2 regions of the Micromonospora sp. NPDC005237 genome follow, and region 2 is predicted to be linked to the other one. Evidence: predicted binding sites of a transcription regulator. Region 2 holds the regulator's gene; the other holds the start of a gene.
What was found. The regulator HrcA, encoded in region 2, represses chaperone genes, less so after heat shock. The targets are predictions, from matches to a motif close to GGTTNGCACNCTCNNNNNGAGNGTGCNAACC.
Positions count from the first base shown of each region.

Region 1: a site for HrcA is predicted at 2,059-2,089, ahead of groL (chaperonin GroEL). Genes of this name have one in related genera too.

Region 1 covers NZ_JBEXHJ010000004.1:245,851-253,701, forward strand. The annotation lists gene ABZT87_RS13590 (hypothetical protein) at 1-185, shown strand, start outside; gene groL (chaperonin GroEL) at 244-1,866, opposite strand; gene ABZT87_RS13600 (hypothetical protein) at 2,137-3,318, opposite strand; gene ABZT87_RS13605 (cold-shock protein) at 3,657-3,860, opposite strand; gene ABZT87_RS13610 (GNAT family N-acetyltransferase) at 4,166-4,696, shown strand; gene paaN (phenylacetic acid degradation protein PaaN) at 4,870-6,543, opposite strand; gene ABZT87_RS13620 (GNAT family N-acetyltransferase) at 6,645-7,664, opposite strand.
Region 2 covers NZ_JBEXHJ010000003.1:690,546-698,396, reverse strand. The annotation lists gene ABZT87_RS12105 (MOSC domain-containing protein) at 1-34, shown strand, start outside; gene ABZT87_RS12100 (phytanoyl-CoA dioxygenase family protein) at 203-1,105, opposite strand; gene ABZT87_RS12095 (hypothetical protein) at 1,326-2,186, opposite strand; gene ABZT87_RS12090 (enoyl-CoA hydratase-related protein) at 2,446-3,255, opposite strand; gene hemW (radical SAM family heme chaperone HemW) at 3,275-4,498, shown strand; gene ABZT87_RS12080 (DUF4870 domain-containing protein) at 4,611-5,249, opposite strand; gene hrcA (heat-inducible transcriptional repressor HrcA) at 5,476-6,498, shown strand; gene dnaJ (molecular chaperone DnaJ) at 6,572-7,717, shown strand; gene ABZT87_RS12065 (16S rRNA (uracil(1498)-N(3))-methyltransferase) at 7,719-7,851, shown strand, end outside.

The DNA of each region.
Region 1 (7,851 bases), on a different contig from region 2:
AACTGCCCGGCCAACTCCCGTTCGACCGGCTCGACTACGGCGACGCCGAGCAACTTGCCGAGATGACCACCGACGGCGAGCGGCTGACCGAGGAACCGCAGGAGATGGTGGACGCGCCGATCCAGCTGCTCCCGCCGTACGACCGGGCGCAGAAGCGCCGCAACCAGCGCCCACTGCCCACCTGACGACGAACGGGGCGGACCGCGTCAGCGGCCCGCCCCGTTCGGTGTGTCGGAACTGGACTCAGAAGTCCATGTCCCCGCCACCCGGGCCCGCCGGGGCAGCCGGGTTCTTCTCCGGCTTGTCCGCGACGACGGCCTCGGTGGTGAGGAAGAGCGCCGCGATGGAAGCGGCGTTCTGCAGCGCCGAGCGCGTCACCTTGGCCGGGTCGATGATGCCCGCGGCCAGCAGGTCGACGTACTCGCCGTTGGCGGCGTTGAGGCCGTGACCCGCTTCGAGGTTACGGACCTTCTCCACCACGACGCCGCCCTCGAGGCCGGCGTTGACGGCGATCTGCCGCAGCGGGGCGTCCAGCGCGACCTTGACGATGTTGGCACCGGTCGCCTCGTCGCCGACCAGGTCCAGCTTGTCGAAGGCGGTCTTGCCGGCCTGCACCAGCGCGACGCCACCACCCGGGACGATGCCCTCCTCGACGGCGGCCTTCGCGTTGCGAACGGCGTCCTCGATGCGGTGCTTGCGCTCCTTGAGCTCGACCTCGGTGGCCGCGCCGACCTTGATCACCGCAACGCCACCGGCCAGCTTGGCCAGCCGCTCCTGCAGCTTCTCGCGGTCGTAGTCGGAGTCGCTCTTGTCGATCTCGGCCCGGATCTGGTTGACCCGACCCTGGATCTGGTCGGCGTCGCCGGCACCGTCGACGATGGTGGTCTCGTCCTTGGTCACCACGACCTTGCGGGCGCGGCCCAGCATGTCGAGGCCGACGGCGTCCAGCTTGAGGCCGACTTCCTCGCTGATGACCTGGCCACCGGTGAGGATGGCGATGTCGGCGAGCATGGCCTTGCGGCGGTCACCGAAGCCCGGCGCCTTGACGGCGACGGACTTGAAGGTGCCCCGGACCTTGTTGACGACCAGGGTGGCCAGGGCCTCGCCCTCGATGTCCTCGGCGATGATCAGCAGCGACTTGCCCGACTGCATGACCTTCTCCAGGATCGGAAGCAGGTCCTTGACCGACGAGATCTTGCTGTTGACGATCAGGAGGTAGGGGTCGTCGAAGACGGCCTCCATGCGCTCCGGGTCGGTCATGAAGTAGGCCGAGATGTAGCCCTTGTCGAAGCGCATACCCTCGGTGAGCTCCAGCTCCAGCCCGAAGGTGTTGCTCTCCTCGACGGTGATGACGCCTTCCTTGCCGACCTTGTCCATCGCCTCGGCGATGATCTCGCCGACGGTGCTGTCGCCAGCGGAGATGGAGGCGGTGGAGGCGATCTGCTCCTTGGTCTCGACGTCCTTGGCGAGCTTGGACAGCTCCTCCGAGACGCTCGCGACCGCAGCCTCGATGCCCCGCTTCAGGGCCATCGGGTTGGCGCCGGCGGCCACGTTGCGCAGGCCCTCGCGAACCAGGGCCTGGGCCAGGACGGTCGCCGTCGTCGTGCCGTCACCGGCGACGTCGTCGGTCTTCTTGGCGACTTCCTTGACCAGCTCGGCGCCGATCTTCTCGTACGGATCCTCGAGCTCGATCTCCTTGGCGATGCTCACACCATCGTTGGTGATGGTGGGGGCACCCCACTTCTTCTCGAGCACGACGTTGCGGCCCTTCGGGCCGAGGGTCACCTTTACGGCGTCAGCGAGCTGGTTCATGCCCCGCTCGAGGCCGCGGCGCGCCTCTTCGTCGAACGCGATCATCTTTGCCATACGGCGTTGTCCTCCTGGACACTCACGGCCACCCGAGTGTGTGTCCCGGATGGGCCGCCTGGTTTACGCACCTTGGGACGCCGCCACCAGGCGACGACGACGTCCTCCGGCCGGGCCGGATAGCCCGCGACGACCGGCCATGTGCCGCCCCGGCGTCTCCACGCCTGGGCAACCTGGCCCCACCGTCCCGACCGTTGGCACTCACGGTACGCGAGTGCCAATGACTTGTTTAGCACTCTCACCTGCCGAGTGCAAGCACGATGACGCCGCTCAGCCGAGTTCGGCCGCCAGTCCGGCGCTGTTCACCGGCCCCTCATGGGCCCGCTGCTCGGTGTACGTGACCAGCAGACCGATCAACTGGACGAGGTGGGCCGGCAGCGCCAGCAGCGCCGCGACACCGATCACCGCCACCACCCCGACCGCGGCGCCCGGGGACGCGAACGGGTCCGTGCCCAACGCGCCGGTGCCCACCGACTCCAGGAAGCCCGGAACCACGGTGCCGACGATCACAGCCCCGCCCACCACGGCCACCCGGCCGAGCAGCAGCCCGAGCCGGGCGTGGAACATCCCGAACGACCGGCCGATCGGGTTCTGCCGCTCGAACAGGTAGACCGGGCCGGCCAGGCTCAACGCGAACGCCAGATAGATGCCCGGCAGGACGCAGAAGCAGAAGCCGATACCGATGAGCACGCTGACCAGCAACGTCCAGCCCCACAGGCCGAGCGCCCGGCGCAGGCCGTACCGCAGCGCCGCATCCAGGCTGGCGGGCCGGCCGGTCGCCTGCTGGGTGATCACCCAACTGCCGGCGGCCCACCCCACCGCCTGCACCAGACCGATCAGCAGGCTGCCGCCGACCAGCACGGCGACGAGGGTTGCCAGGGTGGCGGCGAAGTTGTCCGGCAGTCCGGCCGCCGGATCCATCTCGGCCTGCGCCTCCCAGCCGGGCGACGGGTCCACACCCAGCGAGATGACCGAGAGCACCGCCGCCGGCAAGACCTGCGTGAGCAGCATGATCGGCACCAACTGCCGCCAGCCCCGGCGCAGCGCGCCCCCGCACCGCTCGAACCAGGCCCCGATGCCGGCACCGGGCGGAGTGACCAGGGCGTCGTTCGGATCAAACCCGTGACCCGGCGGGTACCAGCCGACCGGCGCCCCCGGATACCACGGCTGCCCACCGTAGGGGCCCACCCCGGGCGGGTAGCCGCCGGTGGGCGGATAGGCCCAGCCCTGCGGCGGCGCACCGGCCGGACCCCAACCGCCCTGCGCCGGATCCCAACCGGGCGGCGGCCCAGCCGGCGGACCCCAACCGCCCTGCGCCGGATCCCAACCGGGCGGCGGCCCAGCCGGCGGACCCCAACCGCCCTGCGCGGTGGGATCCGGCGTACCCGCCGGACCGGCCTGCCCCCAACCCTGGGGGATCGGGCCGGGTGGCGGCCCGTATCCAGGCGGCATCGCAGGGCCGGGGCCGTATCCGGGTGGCATCGCAGGGCCGGGGCCGTATCCGGGCGGCATCGCAGGGCCGGGGTCGTGTCCGGGTGGCGGCCCGGGATCTGCGCCGGAGGCCGGTGGCGTGCCCGGGGCCGCGCCGCCGGAGACGGGTGAGGTGGGGTCGGACGGGCCCGGCTCACCCGGCCCGGAGGGCGTGGTGGGTGGGGGCGACTGGTCGGTCATGAACCCTCCTCAGCATCTGCTGGAACGGCTCACGATCTTCCCGGTTGGGCGTCCGCACCGCAGCCCCGACCCGCCAACCGATCGGGGGCGATCCGCGAGCGGGAAGGTCGGGAATTCGCTCAGGCGATGACGCGTACGTGTTCCGCCTGCGGGCCCTTCTGCCCCTGGGCGATCTCGAACTCCACCCGCTGGCCGTCGTCCAGCGCCTTGTAGCCGTCCATCTCGATCGCGGAGAAGTGGACGAACACGTCCTGACCGCCGTCGACGGCGATGAAGCCGTAGCCCTTTTCGGCGTTGAACCACTTCACGGAACCCTGTGCCACGGTGCACTTCCCTCACTCTTGCGCAGCGTTGCCTGCCCGGGCGCGCGGCACGGCCGGACGCCCTCGGAGCACCGCCTCAGCGATCGACGACGGCCGCTGAAAGGGTGACCGAAATCGCACGCTACACGAGGAGTGACGGCCGCGCACGACCCCAAATCGGGCGTATTCTCGGACGACCCGACCAGGCCCGGGGGCCGGACCGGAACGGGCCGCGGACGACCGGTCCCGGCTCGCCGCCCGGCGGCCCGGCGGCGGGGCGGGGCACGCCCCGAGGCAGCTCCCGCCCCTGTGGTAGGCATGCAGACATGACCACCGATATCGGCTCAGCCGCCGTTCGGCAGGCCGAGATCCACCGGGTCCGGCCGGAGGACGCCGCCCGGATGCGGGCACTGCGCCTGGAGATGCTCGCCGACGCGCCGTTGGCCTTCCTGGAGACCGTGGCGGACGCGGCGGCCCGACCGCACGGCGAGTTCGCCGCGCGGGTGGCGTACACGTCGGCCGGCCCCCACAACGCGCAGTTCGTCGCGGACCCGGGGGGCCGTCTGGTCGGGCACGCCGGCGGCACGGTCGCGCCGAACGAGCCGGGGCTGACCGTCATCTACGCCGTGTACGTCACGCCGGCCTGGCGGGGCAGCGGGCTGCTCGGCGAGCTGATCGACGGGGTGGCCGCCTGGTCCCGGGCCTGCGGCCGACCGGAGCTGCTGCTGGAGGTGGTGGTCGGCAACGACCGCGCCTACCGGGCCTACCGGCGGCTGGGCTTCACCGACACCGGCGTGCGAGTCCCCCACCCCACGATCCCCGCCCTGAACGAACTACAGATGCGCCGAACAGCCTAGAAACAAGAGAACCCATCCCAAGGCAGAACCCCGGTGATGTCTAAAAGCCGGACGCGTCAGCGACAACCGCGTCCACGTGAGGGTTTCCGGGGCAGCCCGCCCCGCGCAGGGATCAAGCCTGACCGCCCGGAGCGGGGCGGGCTGCCCCGGAAACCCCCAACCGCAACCAAAGATCAGACGTGACGCCGCGACTGCACGATCCGGAACCGGTTGGCCACGTACGCCCCGTCCGTCAGCGCCGAGTTGGCCGCCGCGTTCGCCCCACTGCCGTGGAAGTCGGAGAACGCCGCCGACTGGTTGACGAAGACCCCGCCGGTGAGGTTGCAGGACAGGTGCACCCCGACCTCGACCGCCACCGCCTCGGTGGCGTCCAGCACCGCCTCGTCGGTGGAGTAGACCGCCGCCGTGAGCGCGCCCTTCTCCCCGACCGTCCGGCGCAGCAGTTCCAGGCTGTGGGCTGTGGAGTCGGTGGCGATGGCGAACGAGATCGGCCCGAACCACTCCCGGCCGTACGTCTCGGCGTCGTCCGCGCCCAGCTTCACGATGGTCGGGGTACGCACCACCGCGTCGGCGTACGCCGGGTGGGCCACGGCCCGTGACTCCAGGACCGGCTCACCCACCTTGGTGACCTCGGCCAGCCGCTCCAGCACCCCGTCGTTGACGATGGCGCCGGTCAGCTCGACGCCGCGGGCCGGGTCGGCGGTCAGCTTGCCGACCGCCGCGGCGATCCCGCCGGCCACCTCGTCGAAGCTCTTGTGGCCCTGGTCGGTCTCGATGCCACCGGCGGGGATGAGGATGTTCTGCGAGGTGGTGCACATCTGCCCGCTGTAGAGGGTCAGCGTGAAGCCGAGGTTGCGGCACATGCCGGCGAAGTCGTCGGTGGAGTCGATGACCACCGTGTTCAGCCCGGCCTTCTCGGTGTAGACCGACGCCTGCCGGGCGTGCGTCTCCAGCCAGTCGCCGTACTCGGTGGAGCCGGTGAAGTCGACGATCTTGACGGAGCGGTGCAGGGCCAGGTCGCTGGCGAGCTTCTCACCGGGCGCCTCGGCCGCCAGCATGATCAGGTTCGGGTCGAAGCCGGCCTCGGCGAGCACCTCCCGGGCGTACTTCACCGTGACGGCCAGCGGCAGCACCGCGCGCGGGTGCGGCTTCACGATCACCGGGTTGCCGGTGACCAGCGAGGCGAACAGCCCGGGGTACGAGTTCCAGGTCGGGAAGGTGTTGCAGCCGATCACCAGCGCCACCCCACGCGGCACCACGTGGAACGTCTTGGTCATCCGCAGCGGGTCGCCCTTGCCGGCGGCCTTCTCCCAGCCGGCCGTGCCGGGGTGCCGGGTCATCTCGGCGTACGCGTACGCCAACGCCTCCAGCGCCCGGTCCAGCGCGTGCGCGCCGCCGGCCTGGAAGGCCATCACGAACGCCTGCCCGCTGGTGAACTGCACCGCGTTGGCCAGCTCGAAGATGTGCTTGTGCAGCCGGTCCAGGATCTCCAGGCAGACGCCCACGCGGGCCTGCGGGCCGGCGTCGCGCCAGGCCGGGAGCGCGGCGGAGGCGGCGGCGATCAGCTCGTCGGTGCCGGCGTGCGGGTAACGCACCGCCAGGTCGACCCCGAACGGGCTCGTCTCGGTGGCGATCCGCTCGCCGGCGCCCGGCTGGTCGAGCGGAAAATCACCGCCGAGGTACGCCTCGAAGGCGGCCTTGCCGTCGGCGGCGGCCGTTTCGCCGTACACGCGGGGGCTGGGGGACTCGGGATAGGCGGACCAGTAGCCCCGCTCCGTGATCGCGGTCAGCGCTCGGTTGAGGGTGTCGGCGTGCCTGCCGTACAGGGGATGCGGGGTCTCCGTCATGCCAGCCATCATGCAACAGCCAGGTCCGCGAGCAGTAGGGGCGGATGCCAGACAGAGGTTCATGCCTGAGCCAGGTCCGCGAGCAGTAGCGCCGATACCCGTCAGAGGGTGAGCTGCCAGTTGTTCCAGGCGTCCACCGGGCGGAAGCCGAACTGCTCGTTGATGGCCACCATGTAGCTGTTGCTGGCCGCGTTCCAGGTGTCGATGACGCGTACCGCCGGCTCGTGGGTGAGCAGGTGGTGCAGGTTCTCCGCCTTGGCGATCAGGCCCAGGCGGTGCCCACGGTGGGCCGGGTCGACGATGGTGATCTGCTGGAAGGCGTGCCAGTCGGCGGTGGCGCCCACGTCGAGCAGGGTCCAGGCGACCAGCCGACCGGACGCTTCGTGCCGCATCCCGAGGTGGTAGCGCCGCCGGCCCCGGGCGTCCAACGCGCGCTCGTTGCCCCGGATGCGCTCGGCGTCCACCTGCTCCGGTTCCCACTGCACGTCACCCATCGGCGCGTCCATCAACAGCCGGCTGTCCAGGTAGGCGATGTCCGCCACGTACTCCTGCGGCGTGGTGCCCTGCCAGCAGACCGACCCGTAGCCCTCGGCCCGCGGCTCGGCCTCGGCGAGCGCCGCCCGCAGGGCGACCCGGTCGATGTCGGCGATCTCCAGCCGGCGTCGCACCTCGGCCAGGGCGGACTGCGCGCCGGTCGAGGCGGCGAACGCGTCGCCCGCCCCGGAACGGGCCGCACCGCCGGGCAGCGCGCGGACGGTCATCGCGACCACCCGCTTGCGGCCGTGCTGGCGCAGCAGACGCACCCCGTACTCGTGCAGTGCCCGGCCGACGCCGCGCCGCCGCAGCTCGGGATGCACCGTCAGCTCGGCGGTGGCGTTGTCGGTGTTGTCGAGCTGCGGCAGGTCGAGCTGGAGGTACCCGGCCGGCACACCGTCCAGCCGGGCCAGCGCCCAGAGCGATCGGGTGCCGGGTGCCGGCGTGTGGAACAGCGCGTCGAAGCGACGCCGGCAGAAGGGCGGGAAGTCCGGAAGGTCGACCTCGTTGGCCGCCACCCCGACCCGGTACGCCTCGTCGACCGCGGCCCGGTCGGCGCCGTCGAACGACGTGATGGTGATGCTCATGCCGGGGAGCCTGACAGGCGGAAAAGCGATGGGGCCAGCGAATTATTCGCTGGCCCCATCGGACGTGGTCGGGAGGGACACTCGCACAACGCCTCCGGCGTTGGGTCGCAAGAACTTCAAAAGTCTCCGGCGAAATGCCCTCCCGCACGGAGCATCTTGCGCCGTCCGGTTCCTGCCGTCAAGTCCA
Region 2 (7,851 bases):
GAAGGCCCGCCGCCGCCTGGCCTCGCGCGGCTGACCGCGCCGCCGCGAGGAACGCACGGCTGAGCGCGGTGCCGAGACGACACGCCAGCGTTGGGTAGCCGGCCGTCACGCTACCGACAGCGCGGCACCGGGTGGCCCGGAAGCGGATACGAGAACGGCCCCCCGCCGACGGTGGCGGGGGGCCGTTCGCAGACGCAGGTGATCAGCGCAGCCAGGGAATGTTGCGGTCGAGCAGGCCGCGCTCCTTGAGCTCCTTGCGCAGCGGGATCTCGTCGTCGACGTACCCGTCCCAGTTGATGCCCCAGTAGTTGGCGGTGTGGGTGCCCTCACCGATCAGCTGGCGCTGCACGGGGGTGCGGTTGCGGTACCACTCGCCGTTCAGGTCCGGGTGCAGCTCGTCGAGCGGCCGGATCCAGCGGTAGGTGTAGCCGACGAAGAGCATCTTGCGGGTGATGGTCGACAGGTTCGTCGAGCGGGAGTGCCACTGCCGACGGTCGAAGATGAACGCGTCGCCCGGGTTCGCGGTGATCTCCACCGTGCCCTCCGGGTCCGGGTTGTGCACGCTGAGGTCCTTGGGCCGGTCCAGCGAGTTCCACAGGTGGCTGCCCGGGATGACCTTGGTGGCGCCACGGCCGGTCTGCGACAGGTCGGACAGCACGTACGCGACCTTCAGCGAGAACATCGGCCGGGGCAGGTTCGGGTCCATCGTCTCCGGGTCGGAGTTCTGCCGGTACCCGTCCTGGTGCCAGCCCCAGTACGGCTTCTCCGGCTCGGCGGCCGGCGGGGTGACGTCCAGGTGGTTGTGGTGGGTGTAGATGTTCCAGCCGGCCAGCCCCCACATGTACGGGAAGGCGATCGGGTGGGTGAGCAGCTCGCCGAAGAGCTCGTCACGCTCCAGGAAGCCCAGCAGGTGCAGCGTGCCGTCCTTCTTGGTGTTGCCCTTGGCCTGCTCCTCCGCGTAGACGCGGTCGACAGCCGCCTCCAGCGCCGCCCGGTGGTCCTCCGTCAGGACGTTGCGCAGCAGGAGGAAGCCCTGCTCGTGGAACTCCTTGCGGTCAGTGTCGCTGATCGGTTCGTAGCCGGTCCGGTCGCCGTAATCGAACACCGCGTCGTACCCCTCCCCATGAGGTGAAACCATTTCTGGCACAGGCCGCCGATCGTAACGCGACTGTCCAGACATCGGGGAGGGCGTGCGGCGCGGGCGGACCCGGACCAGACCATGTGCAGCGGTACTGCTGCGGACAGTGAGATTTCTGTGGTCAATTGGGCATCATGTGGTGCGGTGCCCGATTGTGCGGTGACTGCCGGTTAAGAGATCCGGGTCGTCAGCCCTCGGCGAAGACCTCGGCCACCACCTGACCCGCGGGGCCCTGCTCGCCGGTGACCCGGCCCCAGGTGCCGTTGCGGGCGGTCCACTCCAGGTCGCCGAAGCGGACCCGCTTCACCCCGTGGTCCTGGGCGTGCGAGACCAGCCAGTGCGCGTACCGCCAACCGTCGCGCTGGTCGTCCGCCGTCACCGCCAGCCCGGTCTGGCTGGCCGGGCCGGCGCTCGACACGCCCCAGTCCAGCACCAGGTTGCGGGTCAGTTGGGCGGTCGCCGCCGCGCCGTGCATCACCGGGGTACGCCCCACCGTGCAGGCCACCGCGCCGGTGACGTCGCCGAGCAGGGCCTTGCTGAGCACCTCGGAGTCGTCGGCCCACTTCTCGTACGCCTCGGGGAACGCCGAGCGCTGCACCCGCTGGGCGGCATCGGTGACCCGCATCTTCTCCCAGCCGCGCACCTTCTTCAGCGCCGCGTAGAACCTGTTCGCCGCGTAGCGGGAGTCGCGGATCTGCGCCGACGTGCCCCAGCCCTGACTCGGGCGCTGCTGGAACAGGCCGACCGAGTCCCGGTCGCCGTCGGCGAGGTTGCGCAGCCCCGACTCCTGGTAGGCGGTGGCCAGCGCGATCACCACGGCCCGCTCCGGCATTCCGCGCTGGGCGCCGATCGCCGCGATGGTCGCCGCGTTGGCCATCTGCTCGACGTCCAGCGCGACCCGGCCGTCGGCCTGGACCGTGCAGGTGCGTCCCGCCCGCGGCAGTCGCAGTTGATCCCCGACCTGCCGGACGACGAGCCAGATCGCGATCACAGCGACGAGGATGAGCACCACTCCACCCGCCACGGCTGCCCGAGTTCGCACCCACACCCCCTGATCGACAGTTCGACAAGCGTACGTCCCCGGTGGCGTCGTCCGGGTCGTCCGACCGGTTCGGGGTCCGCGCTGCCGCCGCGTACCGATCGGGACGTTCCCGCTCCGGCGCCGAACTCACCTGCCGCGCCGACCGGGCTCCGGGTTGTCTGCCACGTCACCCGACCTGGACGCCGGGAAGCGATTGACCGGTCAAGGACTTGACCGATTGACACGTCCCGGCCCTACCCGGCACGTTCAGCGGCGCGTCCCGCCCCTACCCGGCATGATCAGCGGAACCACCGTCCAGAGCGGCCACCCATCGACTTAATCTCTTCTCCCGGAAGGCCAGGACCCCCTCGCGCCCCTCGTCGGAGAGGAAGTAACCGGTCGAGAGGGCGGACAGCCGCGCCAGGTCAGCCCGCAGCTCGGTGGTGCCCGGTCGGCGCAGCAGCTCCTTCGCGCCGGCCAGCGCGCCGGGCGCGCCGCGCACCAGCGAGTCGCAGTAGCGCCGTACCGCGTCGTCCAGCCCGTCCGCCGGCACGGCGGCCGTGACCAGGCCGATCTCGGCCGCCCGTCGGCCGTCGAAGGTGTCGCCGGTCAGGTACAGCTCGGCGGCGGCACGCGGGTGCAGGCGGGGCAGCACGGTTGCCGAGATCACCGCCGGGATCACCCCGATCCGCACCTCGGTGAAGGCGAACGTCGCCTCGTCGGCGCAGACCGCCAGGTCGGCGGCCGCGATCAGGCCCAGCCCGCCGGCCCGAGCCGGCCCGGCGACCCGCGCGAGCACCGGCTTCGGGCAGTCCCAGAGCGCCGCCAGCACGTCCCCCAGCATCCCGGCCGGCACCGTGCCGCTGGCGTACGCCGCAGCGGTCTCCTTCAGGTCCGCGCCCGCGCAGAAGACCGGGCCCGTGTGGTCCAGCACGATCACCCGGACCGCGTCGTCGGCCACCGCGTCGGCCAGTCCGGCCAGCAACTGGGTCATCAGGGCGGTGGAGAGCGCATTGCGGTTGTGTGGGCTGTCCAGGGTGAGGGTGGTCACCCCACGGGCCGTGGCGACCCGCACGAGGACGTCGGGAGAGGTCATGCCGGGCACACTAGTGGCCATGCCCGGCGTCCTTCCAGATGGTGAGACCGTCCCCGTCGACGGATCGCTGCCCGCCACCGCCACCTCGGCGGTCGGCGCGCGCGGCTTCGGCGTGTACGTCCACGTGCCGTTCTGCGCCAGTCGCTGCGGCTACTGCGACTTCAACACCTACACGGCCGCCGAGCTGGGCGGGGGCGCCAGCCGCGAGGCGTACGCCGACACCGTGCTGGCCGAGCTGTCGCTCGCCGCCCGGGTGCTCGGCGACAGCCCGCCGCCCCGGGTCGACACGGTCTTCGTCGGCGGCGGCACCCCGACCCTGCTCCCCGCCGACGACCTGGCCCGCATCCTCGACGGCATCGACCGCACCTGGGGGCTCGCCGCCGACGTCGAGGTGACCACCGAGGCCAACCCGGAGTCGGTGACCCCGGAGTCGTTGCGGCGGCTGCGGGCAGCCGGCTACACCCGGATCTCGCTGGGCATGCAGTCCGCCTCCCCGGGGGTGCTGGCGATCCTGGACCGCAAACACAGCGCCGGTCGGGCCACCGCCGCCGCCCTGGAGGCACGCGACGCCGGGTTCGAGCACGTCAACCTGGACCTGATCTACGGCACGCCGGGGGAGCGGGCCGAGGACTTCGCCGCAACCCTGGAGCAGGTCGTCGCCGCCGGGGTCGATCACGTCAGCGCGTACGCCCTCATCGTCGAGGACGGCACCCGGCTCGCCGCCCGGATGCGGCGCGGCGAGCTGGCGTACCCCAGCGACGACGTCGCCGCGGACCGCTACCTGGCCGCGGAGGCCGCCCTCGACGCGGCCGGCCTGTCCTGGTACGAGGTGTCCAACTGGGCGCGCACCGACGCGGCCCGGTGCCGGCACAACCTGCTCTACTGGACCGGCGCGGACTGGTGGGGGCTCGGCCCGGGGGCGCACAGCCACGTCGGCGGGGTGCGCTGGTGGAACGTCAAGCACCCCACGACGTACGCCCAGCGGCTGGCCTCCGGCGCGTCACCCGGCCTGGCCCGCGAGGTGCTCACCGTCGACGAGGCCCACATGGAGGACGTGATGCTCCGGCTGCGGCTCGCCAGCGGGCTGCCGCTGGCGGTGCTCGACGCGGCCGGCCGGGCCGGCGCCGAGCGGGCCCTCGCCGACGGCCTGCTGGCCGCCGGGGACTACGCCGTCGGCCGAGCGGTGCTCACGCTGCGCGGCCGGCTGCTCGCCGACGCGGTCGTCCGCGACCTGCTGCCCTGACCCGGACGCGCCGCCCGGCCGGCAGGTGCGACCGACCGTCGCCGGTCAGCCCGCGCCCCGGCCGGCGGTGCGGGCGGTGCGCCGGACCGGCCGGGGGAGCGGCCGGCCCGGATCACTTGACGAGGTTGGCCGAGAGGGGGTAGCGGTAGAGGCTGCCCTCGTTGGCCTTGATGCCGGCGAGGATGCCGAACACGGCACCGAGGATGATGGCCGCCCCGACGCCGATGAAGCCGATCAGGATGCACGAGAGCACCCAGCCGACCAGGCCGACGATCGACCAGATGAGCTGGAAGTTGAGCGCGGCGACGGCGTGCGCCCGGACCGTCGGGGACTGGTTGCCCCGGGCCAGCATCGCCACCAGCGGGGCGACCCAGCCGAGCACGCCCCCACTGATGATCATGCCGGCCGCGCCGCCGAAGTGCGCGACCAGCGCCCAGGTCTTGTCCTCGTTGTTGGCGTAGCCGCCGCCGGGGCCGCCGAAGGCGCCGCCGGTCGGATAGCCGCCAGTCGGGCCGCCCGGGGGGTAACCGCCCGGCGGGGGGTAACCACCTGGCGGAGGGTAGCCGCCCGACGGCGGTTGGTCACCGGTGGGCGGCGGATAGCCACCGGCCGGGGGATAGCCGGCCGGGCCGGGTGCCCCGGACAGTGGTGCGGTGGGCGGCTCGGCCGCGGAGGGCGAGCCCGGGAGAGTCGGCTCCGGCGGGTAACTGCCGGGGTCTCCCGCGCCGGGAGGGCGAGGTGGTTCAGTCATGACTGTCACGGTAGGTGTCGGCGGCAACGTCGCACCAGAGCGATACCGCCCGGCCGCGCGGGCCGATCGGCCCGCGCAAGGTGGCGCGGGCCGCACCCACGGCCTGTCGTTGATCATCGCGTCGGCGGGGGTGCCGACGTAGACTGGCACTCGTTACAGTCGAGTGCCAGGACGGCCGTCGGCCCCGGGTGGGCCGCCGGCCGACGTGCGACAGGAGGTGCGGAGGATGGGTCTGGACGACCGCAAGCTCGCCGTGCTCCGCGCCATCGTCGAGGACTACGTCTCCACCCAGGAGCCGGTCGGCAGCAAGGCGCTGGTCGAGCGCCACCAGCTCGGGGTCTCCCCGGCGACGGTCCGCAACGACATGGCCGTGCTGGAGGAGGAGGGCTACATCCGGCAGCCGCACACCAGTGCCGGCCGGGTGCCCACCGACCGCGGCTACCGCCTCTTCGTCGACCGGCTGTCCCGGGTCAAGCCGCTCAGTCCGGCCGAACGTCGGGCCATCGAGCGCTTCCTCGTCGGCGCGGTCGATCTCGACGACGTGGTGCACCGCACCGTACGCCTGCTCGCCCAGCTCACCCGGCAGGTGGCCGTCGTGCAGTACCCGAGCCTGGCCCGCTCCTCGGTGCGGCACCTGGAGCTGGTGCCGATCTCCACCACCCGGCTGATGCTCGTCATGATCGCCGACACCGGGCGGGTCGAGCAGCGGCTGGTGGAGCTGCCCGGCCCGGTCCCCGCCGACGACGTCACCGACCTGCGCCGGCTCGTCAACGAGAAGCTCGCCGGCGCCCGGCTGTCCGAGACCCCGCCGCTGGTGCAGGCGCTGGTCGAGGAGGCGCCGGCCGAGCTGCGTCCGGCGATGACCACCCTCTCCACCGTCCTGCTGGAGACGCTTGTCGAGCGGCACGAGGAACGCATCGCCCTGGCCGGCACCGCCAACCTCACCCGGGGCGGCCTACTCGACTTCCAGGGCTCGCTGCGACCCATCCTGGAGGCGCTGGAGGAGGAGGTCGTGCTGCTCAAGCTCATCGGCGAGACCGAGCCCAGCACGACCCGGGTCCTGATCGGCGACGAGAACGAGTTCGACAACCTGCGCGCCGCCTCGGTGGTCAGCACCGGGTACGGCCCGGGGGCCACCATCGTGGGCGGCCTCGGCGTGTTGGGGCCCACCCGCATGGACTACCCCGGCACCATCGCCACGGTGCGCGCCGTGGCACGCTACGTGGGCGAGCTGCTGGCCCAGAACTGACCAGTCAGGGCCGACGGCCGGCTGCGGCCGCCGGTCGGCGTAACGCGAGACGAACATGAGGACACGGAACGCAGTGGCCAGGGACTACTACGGCATCCTCGGTGTCAGCCGGGAAGCCTCCGATGACGAGATCAAGCGCGCCTACCGCAAGCTGGCACGCCAGTTCCACCCGGACGTCAATCCGGACCCGGAGGCCCAGGAGAAGTTCAAGGACATCAACGCCGCGTACGAGGTCCTCTCGGACGACCGCAAGCGGCAGATCGTCGACCTGGGTGGCGACCCGCTCGCCCCGGGAGGCGGCGGCGCGGGCGGCCCGGGTGGTCCGGGCGGAGCCGGCCCGTTCGTCGGCTTCCAGGACATCATGGACGCGTTCTTCGGCGGCGCGGCAGGTGGCGCCCGTGGCCCACGGCCGCGGACCAGGCCGGGCGCCGACGCGATCCTGCGGCTCGAACTCGACCTGCACGAGACGGCGTTCGGCGTCGAGGCCCCGATCACCGTCGACACCGCGGTGCTCTGCACCACCTGCTCGGGCGCCGGCACGGCAGCCGGCACCCACCTGGCCACCTGCGAGGCGTGCGGCGGTCGGGGCGAGGTGCAGTCGGTGCAGCGCACCTTCCTCGGCCAGGTGGTCTCCGCCCGGCCGTGCACCGTCTGCCAGGGCTACGGCACGACCATCCCGCACCCCTGCCCCACCTGTGCCGGCGACGGCCGGGTGCGCACCCGCCGTTCGCTCACCGTCAAGATCCCGGCCGGTGTCGAGGACGGCATGCGGATCCGGCTGGCCCAGCAGGGCGAGGTCGGCCCGGGCGGCGGCACCGCCGGTGACCTCTACGTGGAGATCCACGAGAGGCCGCACGACGTCTACTCCCGCAAGGGCGACGACCTGCACTGCCGGGTCACCGTGCCGATGACCGCCGCCGCGCTGGGCACCCGGCTCACCATCAAGACGCTGGACAGCGAGGAGACCGTCGACGTCAAGGCCGGCACCCAGCCGGCCAGCACGCTGCGGCTGCGCGCCCGGGGTGTGCCGCACCTGCGCGGCACCGGCCGGGGCGACCTCTACGTGCACCTCGACGTCCGGACGCCCACCAAGCTCGACCCCGACCAGGAGAAGATGCTGCGCGACTTCGCCAAGACCCGGGGTGAGGAGGTCGCCGAGCTGACCAAGCAGGGCGGCTTCTTCTCCCGGATGCGCGACGCGTTCAACGGCCACGCCTGACGTGTCCGCGCCGCTCTTCCTGGTCGACGCGCTGCCCACCGGCGACGCGCTGACCCTCGACGGGCCCGAGGGGCACCACGCCGCCACCGTGCAGCGGCTGCGCGTCGGCGAGGAGCTGCTGCTCGCCGACGGGC